DNA from 3 places in the uncultured Pseudomonas sp. genome. Region 3 is predicted to be linked to each of the others. Evidence: riboswitches for the same ligand, from Rfam matches in the RefSeq annotation. Region 3 holds a riboswitch; each other region holds the start of a gene.

Evidence for each region. A riboswitch is a leader RNA that binds a small molecule or an ion and turns the genes downstream of it on or off. The one in region 3 is predicted to bind cobalamin.
Region 1: linked by a shared signal. The riboswitch ahead of Q0V31_RS09335 (energy-coupling factor ABC transporter permease) and the one ahead of cobO (cob(I)yrinic acid a,c-diamide adenosyltransferase) in region 3 are both predicted to bind cobalamin.
Region 2: linked by a shared signal. The riboswitch ahead of cobW (cobalamin biosynthesis protein CobW) and the one ahead of cobO (cob(I)yrinic acid a,c-diamide adenosyltransferase) in region 3 are both predicted to bind cobalamin.

The regions. Positions count from the first base shown of each region.
Region 1 is NZ_OX044366.1:2,003,850-2,009,280, reverse strand. It holds gene Q0V31_RS09350 (NAD(P)-dependent alcohol dehydrogenase) at 116-1,150, shown strand; gene amn (AMP nucleosidase) at 1,214-2,689, opposite strand; gene Q0V31_RS09340 (DUF3703 domain-containing protein) at 2,771-3,097, opposite strand; gene Q0V31_RS09335 (energy-coupling factor ABC transporter permease) at 3,305-3,985, opposite strand; cobalamin riboswitch at 4,040-4,248, opposite strand; gene Q0V31_RS09330 (acyl-CoA dehydrogenase family protein) at 4,352-5,431, opposite strand, start outside.
Region 2 is NZ_OX044366.1:1,256,920-1,262,350, reverse strand. It holds gene cobN (cobaltochelatase subunit CobN) at 1-848, opposite strand, end outside; gene cobW (cobalamin biosynthesis protein CobW) at 943-1,995, opposite strand; cobalamin riboswitch at 2,098-2,438, opposite strand; gene Q0V31_RS06060 (cobalamin biosynthesis protein) at 2,525-2,959, shown strand; gene cobM (precorrin-4 C(11)-methyltransferase) at 2,956-3,711, shown strand; gene Q0V31_RS06050 (YoaK family protein) at 3,728-4,489, opposite strand; gene Q0V31_RS06045 (hypothetical protein) at 4,499-4,729, opposite strand; gene glmS (glutamine--fructose-6-phosphate transaminase (isomerizing)) at 4,752-5,431, opposite strand, start outside.
Region 3 is NZ_OX044366.1:3,205,498-3,210,928, forward strand. It holds gene Q0V31_RS15130 (NlpC/P60 family protein) at 1-330, shown strand, start outside; gene Q0V31_RS15135 (C40 family peptidase) at 492-1,016, shown strand; gene Q0V31_RS15140 (O-methyltransferase) at 1,050-1,712, shown strand; gene Q0V31_RS15145 (hypothetical protein) at 1,728-2,048, shown strand; cobalamin riboswitch at 2,120-2,348, shown strand; gene cobO (cob(I)yrinic acid a,c-diamide adenosyltransferase) at 2,535-3,146, shown strand; gene Q0V31_RS15155 (cobyrinate a,c-diamide synthase) at 3,146-4,459, shown strand; gene bluB (5,6-dimethylbenzimidazole synthase) at 4,456-5,103, shown strand; gene cbiB (adenosylcobinamide-phosphate synthase CbiB) at 5,100-5,431, shown strand, end outside.

The DNA of each region.
Region 1 (5,431 bases), 1.2 Mb from region 3:
CGCGCAGTGTAACCGAGGCAGGCGTTGGACTATCACCCCGGCTTATCCAGGCATATTTCACGTGACGAGCAGGCTATGCTGGCTGCGTTGTGTTCCCTTCACAGAGGCAATCGCCATGAGTTCGTCCGCACCCGACGTCGACACCTTCACCGGCTGGGCCGCCAAGGCCCCCGGTGCGCCCCTTGAGCAGTTCAGCTATAACCCCGGCCCGCTAGGGCCTGAAGACGTCGAAGTGGCGGTGGAATATTGCGGCATCTGCCACTCCGACCAATCGATGATCGATAACGAATGGGGCAATGCGCGCTATCCGTTTATCCCCGGCCATGAAGTGGTCGGCACCATCGTGCGCCTAGGTGAACAAGCGCGCGGCCTCAAGCTCGGCCAGCGCGTAGGCATCGGTTGGTACAAGGGCAGCTGCATGCATTGCGGCTCGTGCATGGAGGGCTCGCATAACCTCTGCCGTACGGTGAAACCAACCATCGTCGGCAGTAACGGCGGCTTTGCCGACCGTCTGCGCAGCCACTGGGCCTGGGCCGTGCCACTGCCGGTCGGGCTCGACCCAGCGCTGGCCGGGCCGCTATTTTGCGCCGGTTCCACGGTATTCAGCCCACTGCTGGAGTTCGGCGTTAAACCAACCGATCACGTCGGCGTAGTCGGCATCGGCGGCCTCGGTCACCTGGCGCTGCGCTTCCTCAACGCCTGGGGATGTGACGTCACCGCGTTCACCTCATCGCTAAACAAACAGGACGAAGCCAAACGCCTGGGCGCGCACAACGTCGTGGCCTCGACCGACAGCGCCGCGATGAAGGCGATTGCCGGCAGCCTGGATTTTCTGCTGGTAACCGCCAGCGCTGACCTGGATTGGAACGCCCTGCTCGGCACCCTGAAGGGCAAAGGCCGCCTGCATTTTGTCGGTATCGTACCGAGCGCCATTCCCATGCACGTATTCAGTTTGATCCCGCAGCAGAAGACCCTGTCCGGCTCACCGGTAGGGTCGCCAGCGAGCATGGCGAGCATGCTGGAGTTCTGCGCGCGCCATCAGATTGTGCCGCAGGTTGAGCACTTCCCGATGAGCAAGGTCAATGAAGCCATCGACCACCTGCGCGCCGGCAAGGCGCGTTACCGCGTGGTGCTCGACGCCAGCAAATAAGCCCAGCTGAAATGCAAAAAGCCCGAGCGCAAGCCTCGGGCTTTTTGCATGCCTTGCGCATGACTAGCGGAACGGCGGCTCGTCAAAGCTGCGCAACTTGCGCGAATGCAGCGAGTTGAGCTGATTGCGCAACAGGTCGAGCGCGGTGATGCCTATGTGCAGGTGCTGGGTCACGGCGCGCTCGTAGAACGCACCCGCCGCCCCCGGCAATTTGATCTCACTGTGCAGCGGCTTGTCCGACACGCACAGCAGCGTGCCGTAGGGCACCCGCAGGCGGTAGCCCTGGGCGGCGATGGTGCCGCTTTCCATGTCCACCGCCACCGCGCGCGACAGGTTGATCAACGGCCGTTCCTGGGCCCAGCGCAGCTCCCAATTACGGTCGTCATAGGTCAGCACAGTGCCGGTGCGCAGGCGTTTTTTCAGCTCATTGCCCTCTTCACCGGTGACTTGCCGAGCGGCCTCCTGCAGCGCTTGCTGCACTTCAGCCAAGGCTGGCAGAGGAATGTTCGGCGGCAGCACACGGTCGAGAATGCCATCGCGGCGCATGTAAGCGTGGGCCAGCACGTAGTCGCCAATGGTCTGCGATTGGCGCAGCCCGCCGCAGTGGCCAATCATCAGCCAGCAATGCGGGCGCAGCACGGCCAGGTGATCCGTGATGTTCTTGGCGTTGGAGGGGCCGACGCCGATATTGACCAAGGTGATGCCATCACCTTCTTTCTCGCCCTGCAGGTGATAGGCCGGCATCTGGTAACGGTGCCAGATGACGTTTTCGATAATCGCCTGCATCTCGCCTTCGGCCATGCCGCGCTCGATCACCACATTACCGGGCATGACCATGCGTACAAAGCGCGAGTCGCCGACCAACATATCCAGGCCGTGGCGGATGAACTGATCAACATAACGGTGGTAGTTGGTCAGCAGAATCCACGGCTGCACATGCCGCCAGTCGCTGCCGGTGTAATGCACCAGGCGACGCAGGGAGAAATCCACCCGCGCCGCGTCGAACAATGCCAACGGCAACGGGTCGGTGTTTTCCCAGTCGTACAGGCCATCGGCCGTGCCGTCAGTGGCTGCGGACAAATCGGTGCTGGGGAACACCCGCGCCAGCTCCGCAGCCGTCACCCCGGAGCCGGCCAGCTCATCGCCCTGCTCGACGACATAGGGGTAAGGAATACTCTGCTGGCTGATGCCCACCTCCACGCGCACGGTGAAGTCGCTCATCAGCGGACGCAGCTGCTCCAGCAGGTACTTACGAAAGGCCGCCGGGTGGGTGACGGTGACACTGTAGGTGCCCGGCACCTGCACCTTGGCATAGGCGCGCGCGCTGGTGGGGGTTTCACCATGGCCCTGGTAGGTCAGACGCAACTCGGGGTAGCGAAACTGACTGTGTTGCGCCGCATCGGGTTTGATGCGCTCTTTCAAGTAGCGCTTGAGCGCCGCACTTAAGCCGCTGGTTGCTTGCAGATGCAATGCGGCCAGACGATCGACCGCCTCTTCAGCGCTATTGGCGACAACAAAATCATCAGAACACGTATTCACAAGACACCTTCCTGGCTGATCCAATGGTTCTATCTTGCCCTGCCCCGTCGCGGATGCGATAGCGCGCGTTGCATTTACCGGCTACTTGAGTAGCGCTTGCAGATCCTCAGGCAACGGCTGCGGACTCAACGGGCTCACGCGACGCGTACCGGGGTTACCCAGCGGGTAAATACCCACCAGCGAACCCAGACTGCCAGGTATACGTAACAGTTGTGCGCCACACTCGGCCCAATCGCGTTGCCGCCAGGCCCACGCCAGTATCCATAGGTGGCTGCGCAGGTGCTCGCTGAAGTAACCCTGGCCGAGGATATGGGCACGCTCCAGATGGCGCAGCTCGGCGGCGGGATCATGGCCGCACTGGGCGCGGGCCAGTAGCTGTTCCTGCCAAAAGGCTTGTTTACGGGTCATGGCGTTACTCCTGCAAAGGTTCGGCATCAGCTTGCAGGCGCGGGGCGGCCCCCAGGTCAAGCCTGAGCAGGCAACAGATGAATGGCTGTTGAGCCGCCAAACGCTATGCCTGGATGCGCCGATGCCGGGCGATAGCCGTTAGCCAAGCTATGCAGCGCGATCGTTTCAGCGACCCGTACGGCTCGCTGAAACGATCGCGGCCAATGATTAGGCCGGCTGGTGCAGTCGTGCGTTGAACAGCGGCCCACGGCTGTAGCTTGAGAGCGCTTTGGCCGCAGCCAATACACCCAGATCGACCAGCGGCTCGAGCAGAATCACGCTCATATACGCCAGGCCAAAGCTGCCCACAGCCACCAGGTTCTCACCGGAGAAGCCGTTGCCGTAGATCGCCCAGAAGGCAACCCAGGCGACGATGCCGCCCTGATAGGCCGTCGACAACGCCAGCGCCTGCTTGTAGGAAAGCTCCACATAGGCAGTACCCGGCGCAATGATGCGCTTGGCCAGCAGATGAATACCCCACAACGGCAGCAGCAAGGTGGTCACGTTCATGCCGTACTGCGGCAGGTCGAACTGGGCGAACAGCAACCCCTGCAGCAGCAGGCCAACGGCTAAGCCGACAGCTGTTGCGCCGGCACCGAACAGCAGCAGCAGGGTTGAGCCAAGGATCAGGTGTACTTCGGAGACGCCAACCGCTTGATGCGGAAAGACCTCGAAGAAGCAGAACACCAACGCGGTGGTCAGCAGGCTACGCAAAGTCAGGGCGGCGACGCTGCCGTTGCTGCGTACGCTATCGAGGGCAAGCTTGACTGTGAGGCCAAAGGCACCTGCGCCGGTTGCATAGCTGAGAAAGAGTTTGGTGCCAGTGACGACTTCGGGTTCGATGTGCATAGAGGTTCCTGTACCGCGCCCACCGCGCGATGATCTGGATTGAGGGTGTGGGCATAAGCGCCCGGCTTCGATGGCAGGTCTCCTGGCTCACGGCTTAACACTTCGCCCGCCTTCCCGACCTTGCGGCCAGTGGCGTAGGGGCATCGCTCACCGTTTACAGTTGCGGGGGCAGCCATGGCTTCGGTACGTGTTGCAGTACCCACCATGTTCCCTTTTCATCCACTCGCGTAACACGCTGTGGAACCATCGGCGGCCACCTTACCCGGCTACACGCAGAAATGACAGAGCCCGGCGCAGAGGGCCGGGCTCAAGTTGAAGTCTCACACTGCGATTCGCGCAAATGCCCTGGCTAGAGAGCTATGTGCCTCACAGCAAATGCGGCGTGCTGCGCGCCAGTAGCGTCTCGACAGCCACGCCACGCGGCAAGGTGCCATAAACCCGCCCCCCTTGACCGCCCAGACGGCTGACGATGAAGGCGTCAGACACGCTGGCATTGCCGGCTTCCAGCAGCAGTTTGGCCTGTAACGCCAGGGCCACGTCCTCGGTGAGCTGGCGGGCGCGGTACTGGATGTCCGCGGTGTCGCGGAAATCCGCTTGGAGCTTGGCGATATGCGCACGCAGGCGCGCATCACCATGGCCGTCGCCCAGTTCGGTAAACAGCGCATCGAGCACGCCCGGCTCCTTCGACAACGCACGCAGCACGTCCAGGCACTGCACGTTGCCCGAACCCTCCCAGGTGGAGTTGACCGGCGCTTCGCGGTACAGCCTTGGCAGGATGCTGTCCTCGACATAACCAGCGCCGCCCATGCACTCGGCGGCTTCGTTGATCATGGCCGGCGCACGTTTGCAGATCCAGTACTTGCCTACGGCAGTGACCAGCCGCGCAAACTTGCCTTCCTGCTCATCCTGCGGGTTATCCAAGGCCTTACCCATGCGCAGGGTCAAGGCCAGCGCGGCTTCGCTTTCCAGGGCCAAATCGGCCAGCACGTTTTGCATCAACGGCTGCTCGCTGAGCACCCGCCCACCTACTTGGCGATGGGCACAGTGGTGCGCGGCCTGAGTCAGGGCCTGACGCATCAAGGCACTGGAACCGATCATGCAATCGAAGCGGGTCAACGCGACCATCTCGATAATGGTCGGCACGCCACGGCCCTCCTCGCCCACCATCCAGGCCAGCGCGCCGCGAAACTCCACTTCACTGGAGGCGTTCGACCAGTTGCCCAGCTTGTTTTTCAGGCGCTGGATATACAACTCATTGCGCGTGCCGTCCGGGCGGTGACGCGGCAACAGGAAACAGGTCAACCCCTTGCTGGTATGGGCCAGGGTGAGAAAGGCATCGCACATCGGCGCCGAGCAGAACCACTTGTGGCCGACTAACTCATAGGCCTGACCAGGCCCACCGAGGCCGACCGGATAGGCGCGTGTGGTGTTGGCACGGACATCGGT
Region 2 (5,431 bases), 1.9 Mb from region 3:
CGGAGGAAAGGCCGCGCACTCGGCGCTTCTGGGTTGGATAAGGCGAACGCGGTGGTGTTGATGATCAGCGCCGTGTCGGTCTCGTCCAGCCAGGTTTCGACCTGGGCCAAACAAGCCGCTTCCTTAAGGCTGGCGACGGCAATCGGTAGCGGATTCAACCCTTGGGCCTGCATCCGCTGGCAGAACACATCGATAAAGCCGGTGTTCGCCGCCTGCACTTGGGTACGGTAGAACAGCAGCGCCACCACGGGCGCGCCGGCCTGCCAGTGGGTTTGCCAATCGACCAAACACGCCGTGACCTGCTGCGGGTGATACAGGCCGACACGCGGCAACGGCTGCGGATCGCCCCAGGCATAGTCACGCTGCAACCAGTGGCTGGCGATGCAGTTAAACAGCTGCTGCGCATTAACCGCCCCGCCCTGACGGAGGAACTGCCACAGCCGCTCAGCGTCCGCCAGCGGCACATTGCTCAGGCCCATCAGCTCAGGGTCGGGGTTGTCGCAGCCGGGCACCATGATCACCCGCGCACCGCGCTCGGCCAACTCAACCAAACGCTCGATACCGTAACGCCAGTAACTGACGCCACCGTGCACGGCAATCAGGATGACCTTGGCGTGCTGCAGCACCTGCTCGACGTAGAGGTCCACCGAGGCGTGATTGCTCAGCTGCGCCGGGCTGGCCAGACGCAGGCTGGGGTAATCCGCCGGCAACTGCCGCGCCACCTCAGCCAGCAACGACAACTGCGAATCGCCGGTACAGAGAATCACCAGCTCAGCCGGGGTTTGGCCGAGGTCGGCAATGCTGTCGAGCGGCACTTGGCTGCCGGCTTGGGTGCGTATTAGATGCATGGGGAATGTACCTGTGGGAGGGGCTGGGCGGTATTCCGCTTTAGCCGCGAGCCGTATCGGGCCTAGTCGCGGCTAAAGCCCTCCCACACTCGGCTCAGGCCAATGCCGCTTGTAGTTCGGCTGCAATAGCCGCCTGATCAAGCTGCTGACCGATCACGATCAAACGGCTGACCCGCGCTTCATCAGCCTGCCAGGCGCGGTCGAAGTGTTTATCGAAACGCTGACCCACGCCTTGCAGCAACAAGCGCATCGGCTTGCCGGGAATCGCCGCAAAACCCTTGATACGCAAGATGCCGTGCTTGGCCACTGCATTCTTCAAGGCACCCAGCAAGCGTGCTTCCTCGGCCTCCGGCAGTTCCACCTGGAAAGAGTCGAACTCGTCGTGATCGTGGTCTTCATGGCCTTCCAGGTCATGGTGGGTTTTACGCGCGTCGATGTGCAGCTCAGTCTCACAGTTCAGACCCAGCAGCACGTCCAGCGGCAGTTCTCCACCATGGGCTTCGATGATTTTCACCGCTGGCGGCAGCTCTTCGGCAACTTCCGCACGCACTGCTGCCAGGGCGGCAGCGTCGAGCAGGTCAGCCTTGTTGAGAATCACCAAGTCGGCGCTGGCCAGTTGGTCGGCGAACAGCTCGTGCAGCGGCGATTCGTGGTCGAGATTCGGGTCGAGCTTGCGCTGCGCATCAACCTGATCGGGGAAGGCAGCGAAAGTACCGGCGGCCACGGCGGGGCTGTCGACCACGGTGATCACCGCATCGACGGTGCAGGCGTTGCGGATTTCCGGCCAGTTGAAGGCTTGTACCAACGGCTTGGGTAGAGCCAAGCCGGAGGTTTCGATAAGGATATGGTCGAGGTCGCCACGGCGTGCGACCAACTCGCGCATCACCGGGAAGAACTCTTCCTGCACGGTGCAGCACAGGCAGCCGTTGGCCAACTCGAAGACGCGGCCATTGGCTTCTTCTTCACTGCAACCGATGGAGCACTGTTTGAGGATTTCGCCGTCGATGCCCAGCTCGCCAAACTCGTTGACGATCACCGCGATACGACGACCGTCGGCGTGGCCGAGCATGTGTCGCAACAGGGTGGTTTTACCGGCGCCGAGGAAGCCGGTGACGATGGTGACGGGAAGTTTGGCGAGCGTTTTCATGGGTGGCCCTGCATAGCATCGAATAGAAAGACGAGCAGGCAGGCGGCACAGACATGACAGCCACGCAGGCGTCAGCCAACACCACCGGATCACCCCGCCCGGTTGTCGAAAACGTGACGAGGCAGGTCTCCTGGCTCACGGTCTGCGCCTTAGAACCTGTTTCCGATCTCGCGAGCTAGAGCCATGCAAGGCAAAAGCATGCGAGGACGCGGAGTTTACGAGCTGTAAATGAGCAGTCCGAGCCTGTTTTTAACGCAGCAGGGCCGACGCGCAGCAGATCGTAAGCAGGTTATTACGCGACCCTTCAACCTTCCCGCCTTACGGCAGTGGTGTATTGAAGGGCTTTGGACCGTTCACAGTTGCGGGGGCAGCCAAGGCATTAACCTTGTTCCCTCTTAGCTCCGTGGGCGCGCCCACGAAGAACCTCGAACGCAGCAAGGCTACGCAGACCAGGGCGGTGGGTCAATCGCGGTTGACCGTGGCCAGCCGCCATGGTGAGCTACGCCGCCGCACACAGCGAGCAACCTTGATGATTCCCAGCTCTGCCAATACCGCCGTGATTCAGGTGGTCGCCGGGTTAGGCTGCCGCCGCGGCTGTAACCTGGAAGACTTATCCACACTGCTGATCGACAGCCTGCAGGCGCAGGGTCTGACTGTGGATAACCTCGCGGGGCTGGCGAGCATCGCGCACAAACGCGATGAACCTGGACTGCTGGCGTTGGCTGAGCACTTCGGCCTGACGCTGACCTGCTTCAGTCCTGAAGAACTGTTGCCCTATCAACATCTCGTTCAAGCTTGCGCGCTAACCCTGGCCGCCACCGGCAGCCCGGCCGTGGCCGAACCCTGCGCCCTGGCATTGGCCGAGCGCTTGGGCGGCCAGGTTGCTCAGCTACTCGGCAGTAAAACCCGCAACGCCAGCGCCACCTGTGCCCTGGCGTCGATCTCAGCCAAGGATATTGCATGACTGTTTACTTTATCGGCGCCGGCCCCGGCGACCCCGAGCTGATCACCGTTAAGGGTCAGCGCCTGTTGCGCATCTGCCCGGTGATTCTCTACGCCGGCTCACTGGTGCCGGAAGCAGTGTTGCAGGGCCACAGTGCCGAGTTGGTGATCAACACCGCCGAATTGCACCTGGATGAAATCATCGAGCTGATTGGCCAAGCCCATAAACAAGGCCAGGACGTGGCCCGCGTGCACTCCGGCGACCCGTCACTGTATGGCGCGATTGGTGAGCAGATCCGCCACCTGCGCCGACTGGCGATTCCCTTCCAGATTATTCCCGGCGTCACCGCCACGGCCGCCTGCGCGGCCTTGCTGGAAAGCGAGCTGACCTTGCCTGAGGTGTCGCAGACGCTGATCCTCACCCGCTATGCGAGCAAGTCGCAGATGCCTGAGGGCGAAGCACTGGGTGATCTGGCACGCCACGGCGCGACCATGGCTATCCACTTGGGCGTGGTACACCTGAGCAAAATTGTCGCTGAACTGCTGCCGCATTACGGCGCGGACTGCCCGATTGCCGTGGTCCATCGCGCCAGCTGGCCGGATCAGGATTGGGTCAGCGGCACCCTGGCCACCATCGAGGAACAGGTGCGCGCCAAGGGCTTTCGCCGCACCGCGCTGATTTTAGTGGGGCGGGTGCTGCACGCTGAACAGTTCGCCGACTCGGCGCTGTACAACGCCGAGCATCGCCACCTGTTCAGGTCGTCCGACGCCTGAGAGGGTGTCGGCTATTTCAGCGGCGCAACAGACGCCGCACGAGCAACAACAGATCATCCAGCGCCGGTACGCTGGCCAGCAGCACCAGAAACAACGCCAAGGGCACAGTGGCGGTGTAGCCCAGGTAGTTGAAGCCCAATGCACCCACAACCCCGCCAAGGAAAAAGTTCAGGGCCAACAGGCTGAGTACCCACAAGCGCTGACGGTCCGCCACAACCCGGCCGACCTCTGGCCCGTGGTGGCGATTCCAATACAGCAGCTTGCCCAACTCGATACCGATATCGGTGATGACCCCGGTGATATGTGTGGTGCGAATTTCGGCGTTGGAGAGCTTGGTGATCAGCGCATTCTGCAAGCCCATGATGAAGCACAGCAGCATCACCGTCAGCGGCACGAACAGGCCAGTAATTTGCGCCAACGCCGCGCCAAGAAAGCCAAAGCACAACAGCAACAGGGCTTCGAGCAACAACGGCAAGGCATATTCGCTGTGCAGCCGCCGACGCCGCGAGTAGTTGATCATCAGCGTCGAACAAGCAGCGCCAAGCAGAAACGACAGCACCGCACCAAGACCACCCCAGAGCAGATCATGCGCGCCCAGAGCGATACTGTCGGCCATGGCCGAGACGATGCCGGTCATATGCGAGGTGTATTGCTGCACGGCGAGAAAGCCGCCGGCATTGATCGCGCCGGCGACAAACGCCAGCGCGACACCTAGGTGTCGATTGGCCGCAACACTGCGTTCACGGCCAATCAGACGTCGCGCATAACCAATGGGCATGCATGATCCTCAAAGATGGATCTCTACGCCTTTGATACCGAGCAGCCGCAGTTCCTCGACCAGGCCATTGAGGTCGGCGAAAGACTCCACCTGCTCCTGCTGATCGACCAGAAAAAAGCTGGTGCCGGCGTCTTTCTTCAACAGCACAATCCATTCACTGGTGTTGGCCGGGTTGCTGATCACGTGGGTATCGAACATCACCCCAGCAGCGTGCTTGGCCCTTATGTCTTCGCGCTTCACAAGTTCGCTCTCCTGAATAGCGTTACTCGACCGTTACGCTCTTGGCCAGGTTGCGTGGCTGGTCAACGTCGGTGCCTTTGAGCACAGCCACGTAGTAGGACAGCAGCTGCAGCGGAATGGTGTAGAGAATCGGCGCCAGAGCATCGTGAATGTGCGGCATGTTCACCACGTGGGTGCCCTCGGCATTGCGCATGCCGGCTTGCTCGTCGGCAAATACCAACAGCTCGCCGCCACGGGCGCGTACTTCCTGCAGGTTGGATTTGAGTTTTTCCAGCAGCTCGTTGTTTGGCGCGACGGTGACCACCGGCATATCGCTATCAACCAACGCCAACGGGCCGTGCTTGAGCTCGCCAGCCGGGTAGGCTTCGGCGTGGATATAGGAGATTTCCTTGAGTTTGAGTGCGCCTTCCATCGCCACCGGATACTGCGCGCCACGACCGAGGAACAGGCTGTGGTGCTTCTCGGCGAACAGTTCGGAAACCTTCTCCACCACGCTGTCCATGGCCAGGGCTTCACCCAGGCGGGTCGGCAGGCGGCGCAGTTCTTCCACCAACTCGGCTTCCAGGGCTTTATCCAGGGTGCCACGCACCTGGCCAAGCGACAGGGTCAGCAGCATCAGTGCAACCAGCTGGGTGGTGAAGGCTTTGGTTGAGGCTACACCGATTTCCGGGCCGGCCTGGGTCAGTAGGGTCAGGTCGGATT
Region 3 (5,431 bases):
TGCAGCGGTTTTATCGGTTACCTGTTTAAGGAAGAAGCGGGGCTCAAATTGCCACGCTCGACCCGTGAAATGATCAATATCGATGCACCGTTGGTGGATCGTGGTGACCTCAAGCCAGGCGATTTGCTGTTCTTCAGCACCAATGGTGGCGGCCGCGTCAGCCATGCCGGCATCTACATGGGTGATGATCAGTTCATCCATTCTTCCAGCAGCCGCAGTGGCGGTGTGCGGGTTGATAGCCTGGATGATCGCTATTGGAAGCGCACCTTTATCGAGGCCAAACGTGCCCTGGCGTTGGCGCCAACCGACTCGGTTGTACGTCACCCTTGAGCCCTGCGCGCAGCGGTCGAAATTTCTAGGCCGCTGTAGGCAAGGTGCCAAGTAGGCGCATAGTGATAGATATCAACAACCTGCCAAGCAAAGCTAAAGCTTGCGCTAGAATGGGCAAGCCGGCAGAGTAGGGCGCATCCCGGCTCAGGATCGCCTTGTCCATGACCGCTCTCTCCCGTATCAGTTTGCTTGTACTGGCCGCGCTGCTTAGCGCCTGCGCCAGCCAAGCCCCGGCACCAAGCCCGCAATCCACTGTTTATCAGCCCATCAGTGGCATTAACGGCAATGCTGATGATGTGCTGTTTCGTGCGTTGGGATTGGTGGGCACACCCTATCGTTATGGCGGTAACACCCCTGAAGGCGGCTTCGACTGCAGTGGCCTGATTGGCTTTGTTTATCGTGATGCGGCGGGCATCAAGCTGCCGCGCTCAACCCGTGAGCTGATCCGCATGCGCGGCCCGGGCGTTGGTCGCGATGCCCTGCAAAGCGGCGATCTGCTGTTCTTTGCCACCAATGGCGGCAGCCAGGTCAGTCATGCGGGCATTTACGTCGGCAACGGGCGTTTCGTGCATGCGCCTTCCAGCGGCGGAACCGTGCGCCTGGACAGCCTGAGCAATACTTATTGGCAGCGCACTTACTTGAATGCCAAGCGCGTATTCACCGCGGAGCTGGCGGGTAACCCCTAGCGCCCAGCGCTGGGTATTTGTAGAGGGGCTTGTATGACCACGCAAACACTCAATCTCGATGCCAGTCTGTATCAGTACCTGCTCGACGTCTCGTTGCGTGAAACGCCATTGCTCAAGCGTCTGCGCGAAGAAACCGCGCAGCTGAGTAACTCGCGTTGGCAGATTGCCCCTGAGCAGGGCCAGTTTATGGCCTTGCTGGTGCAGTTGATGGGCGCGCGGCGGATTGTCGAAGTTGGCACCTTTACCGGTTACAGCGCCATCTGCATGGCCCAGGCCATGCCGGCCGATGGTCAGTTGATTTGTTGCGACATTCCCGGCGACTACAACGCCACCGCCGAGCGTTACTGGCGTGAGGCGGGGTTGAGTGGGCGTATCGAGCAGCGCCTGGCCCCGGCGCTGCAAACCCTGGCCGCGCTTGAAAGTGAAGGGCTGGCCGGGGGGGTTGATCTGCTGTTTATCGATGCCGATAAAGCCAACTATCCCGCCTACTTGGAATCGGCCTTGCGCCTGGTGCGCCAGGGCGGACTGATTCTGTTCGATAACACCCTGTGGAGTGGCCGGGTACTTGAAAAAGCCCCCGAGAGCGCCGACACCCAGGCGATTCAGGCGCTCAACCTGGCGCTGCGTGATGACCCGCGCATCGACCTGTCCCTGTTGCCGCTCGGCGATGGCTTGAGCCTGTGCCGTAAGCGCTGAACCGGCGCTGCCTGTATGCCCGAACCGATCCGCCTGCCTGAGCAACCGGATAGCTGCGAACTCTGCGCCCGTGCAGCGCCGCTGACCCGCCATCACCTGATCCCCAAGGCGCTGCATAACAAGGTCTACGTACAAAAGCGCTTCGGCAAAAGTCAGCGCATCAGCGCCACGCTCTGGGTTTGTCGTGCCTGTCACAACCAGATCCATCGGCTGTTCAGCGAAAAACAGCTGGCGCTGACCTACAACAATCGCGACAGCCTGTTGAGTGATGAGCGCTTGCGTACCTTCGTCGAGTGGCTGGCGAGCAAGCCGGCGGGTTTTATGCCCAAGCATTGAGCCTGACCCAATGCACATCTTGTGATGCACCCACGGCGCATTCGTTTGACGCTTAAAGGCTAACTCTCTACCCTTCGCGCCTTGTAACAGGTGCCCCCGACGCTATGCGTGTGCGGGGTGAAACAGGGAAGTCGGTGCGTTGTGCGTTCTACGCCAGCCATTCCGACGCTGCCCCCGCAACGGTAAGTGAGTCAACAATCGCATTCCGCCACTGTGCTTAGCGGCATGGGAAGGCGCGATTGGGGAACCTAGCGGTTCCACTCACAAGCCCGGAGACCGGCCTGTTGCAGTCCACGGCATCGCGGAGGGCGTTGTCTGGCGTGTGGCTTGCGTTGTGCGTGAGCCCGCGCTTGGTTTATCTCCGCCTGCTTTTTACAGCCAGACCGCCTTGTGGCGGTGGAGCAGCGCGATGACTTACCCCCTCGTTTGCCTGCCGTTTACCCACCGGACGCCGCCTGGCTGCCCGTTTTTTAGTGAGTGTGAGTGATGACTGAATCGATAGAGCGTGACGCCCGGCACCAAGCGCGCATGGCCCGCAAAAAAGCCCTGATCGATGAGAAGATTGCCCAGGCTCAGGATGAATACGGCCTGCTGCTGGTGCACAGCGGCAATGGCAAAGGCAAGAGCAGCAGCGCCTTTGGCATGGTCGCCCGCGCGCTGGGCCACGGCATCAAGGTCGGCGTGGTGCAATTTATCAAGGGTGCGGCCAGCACCGGCGAGGAGGCGTTCTTTCGGCGTTTTCCCGATGAAGTCAGCTACCACGTGATGGGTGAAGGTTTTACCTGGGAAACCCAGGATCGCCAGCGCGACATCGACAAGGCCCGCGAAGCCTGGGCGGTGGCGGCGCAGTTGCTCAGTGACCCGGCCATCGGCCTGGTGGTGCTCGATGAACTGAATATTGCCCTGAAATACGGCTACCTGGAGCTTGATGCGGTGCTTGCCGATATCGAAGCGCGACCGCTCCTCCAGCACGTGGTGGTAACGGGGCGTGGCGCGCTGCCAGGGATGATCGAAGCGGCGGATACCGTGACCGAGATGAGCCTGGTCAAACATGCGTTCAAAGCCGGGGTTAAGGCACAGAAGGGAGTCGAATTCTAATGAGCGACTCTGCTGCCCGCTCATGCCCCGCGTTGTTAATCGCCGCCCCAGCCTCCGGTCAGGGTAAAACCACCGTGACGGCGGCCTTGGCGCGTTTGCACAGCCGCCAGGGCAAGCGTGTGCGGGTGTTTAAATGCGGCCCGGACTTTCTCGATCCGATGATCCTCGCCCGCGCCAGCGGCGCACCGGTGTATCAACTCGACCTGTGGATGGTCGGTGCCGCCGAGAGCCGCCGCTTACTCTGGCAGGCGGCCGCTGAAGCTGATTTGATTCTGATCGAAGGGGTGATGGGCCTGTTCGATGGCACCCCCTCGGCGGCCGATTTGGCCCGGCACTTCGGCGTGCCGGTGCTGGCGGTGATCGACGGCTCGGCCATGGCGCAGACTTTTGGGGCGATGGCCCATGGCCTGGCGACCTTCCAGCCCGATCTGCCGTTCTCCGGTGTGCTTGGCAACCGGGTTGGCAGTGCGCGGCATGGCGAGATTCTGCGCGATGCCTTGCCGGCCTCGATCCGCTGGTATGGCGCACTGCCACGCAGCGCCGAAGTTGGTTTGCCCAGTCGGCATCTGGGCCTGGTGCAGGCGGGGGAGTTGGCCGACCTAGATGCGCGCCTGGATGCCGCCGCCGATGCCTTGGCCGCCAGCGCCGACACCGAGTTGCCGCCACCCGTCAGCTTCGCCGCGCCAGAACAGGCAAGGCCAGCGCCGCTGCTCAAGGGCGTACGGATTGGGGTGGCACGTGACAGTGCCTTTGCCTTTCTGTACCAGGCCAATCTCGACCTGCTGGGTGAGTTGGGGGCTGAGCTTAAGTTCTTCTCGCCGCTGACGGATGCGCAGCTGCCCGAGGTCGACAGCCTCTATCTGCCCGGCGGTTACCCGGAACTGCACCTGCAGCGGCTTGAGGCCAATCAGGCTATGGCACGGGCGATTCGCGCACACCACGGGGCCGGCAAGCCGATCCATGCCGAGTGCGGCGGCATGCTCTATCTGCTCGACAAGCTGACCGACAAACAGGGCGCGAGCGGGCAGATGCTCGGCTTGTTAAGCGGTGAGGCGACGCTGCAACCACGCATGACCGCCATGGCCTTGCAGCAAACCGAGCTGCCGGAAGGCCTGTTGCGCGGCCACAGTTTCCACTACTCGGCGTTGACCAGCGAACTGCAGCCGCTGACCCGTGGTGAGTGCCCGAACTATAAACGCACCGCCGAGGCAGTCTATCGCCAGGGCCGGTTGACGGCCTCCTATATCCACTTCTATCTGCCGTCCGACCCGGCTGCAGCGGCGGCGTTGTTTAACCCCGGAGCGCCAGCATGAGCGAGCACGCCTTCAGCCCGGAGGAACGCGCGGCGGTCTACCGCGCCATCGCCGAGCGTCGCGATATGCGCCATTTCAGCGGCGGTGAGGTGCCCCCCGAGTTGCTCGCGCGCTTGCTTGAGGCCGCGCACCAGGCCCCCAGCGTTGGCTTGATGCAGCCGTGGCGGTTTATTCGGATTACCCGTCCGGCTTTGCGTGAGTCGATTCACGGCTTGGTGGAAGAGGAGCGGGTGCGCACTGCCGAGGCGCTGGGTGAGCGCAGTGATGAATTTATGCGGCTGAAAGTCGAGGGTATTCGCGACTGTGCCGAGCTGCTGGTGGTGGCCCTGATGGAGGGCCGTGAGGCCCATGTGTTTGGCCGGCGCACTTTGCCGGAAATGGACCAGGCCTCCTTGGCCTGCGCCATCCAGAACCTCTGGCTGGCTGCGCGCGCCGAAGGTTTAGGCATGGGCTGGGTGTCACTGTTTGAGCCCCAGGCTCTGGCCGCTCTGCTTGGCATGCCGGCCGGCAGCAAGCCGTTGGCAGTGTTGTGCCTGGGGCCGGTAGAGGCGTTCTATGACGCACCGATGCTGGCTCAGGAAGGTTGGGCGACGCCACGGCCACTGAGTGAACTGCTGTTTGAGAACCACTGGGGCACGCCATGAGTGTGGCGCTCGCTGCCTGCGCCGGGGTTGCCCTGGACGCGGTTTTTGGCGAATCCAAGGGTTGGCATCCGTTGGTGGCGTTCGGCAAATTGGCTGAGCGCATCGAACAACGCTTTAACCCGGCCGGTGGCGGCTGGCGCAGTCACGGTGTCAGCGCCTGGTGCCTGGCGGTGTTGCCGCTGACCCTGCTGGCCTGGCTGCTGAGCCAGATCAGCGGTATCGGTTGGGCGCTGGAGATTATTGCGCTGTACGCCGCGCTGGGCCTGAAAAGCCTGGGCGAGCATGCCCGGCCGGTGGCGCAGGCGCTGCGACTGGGCGATTTGCGCCT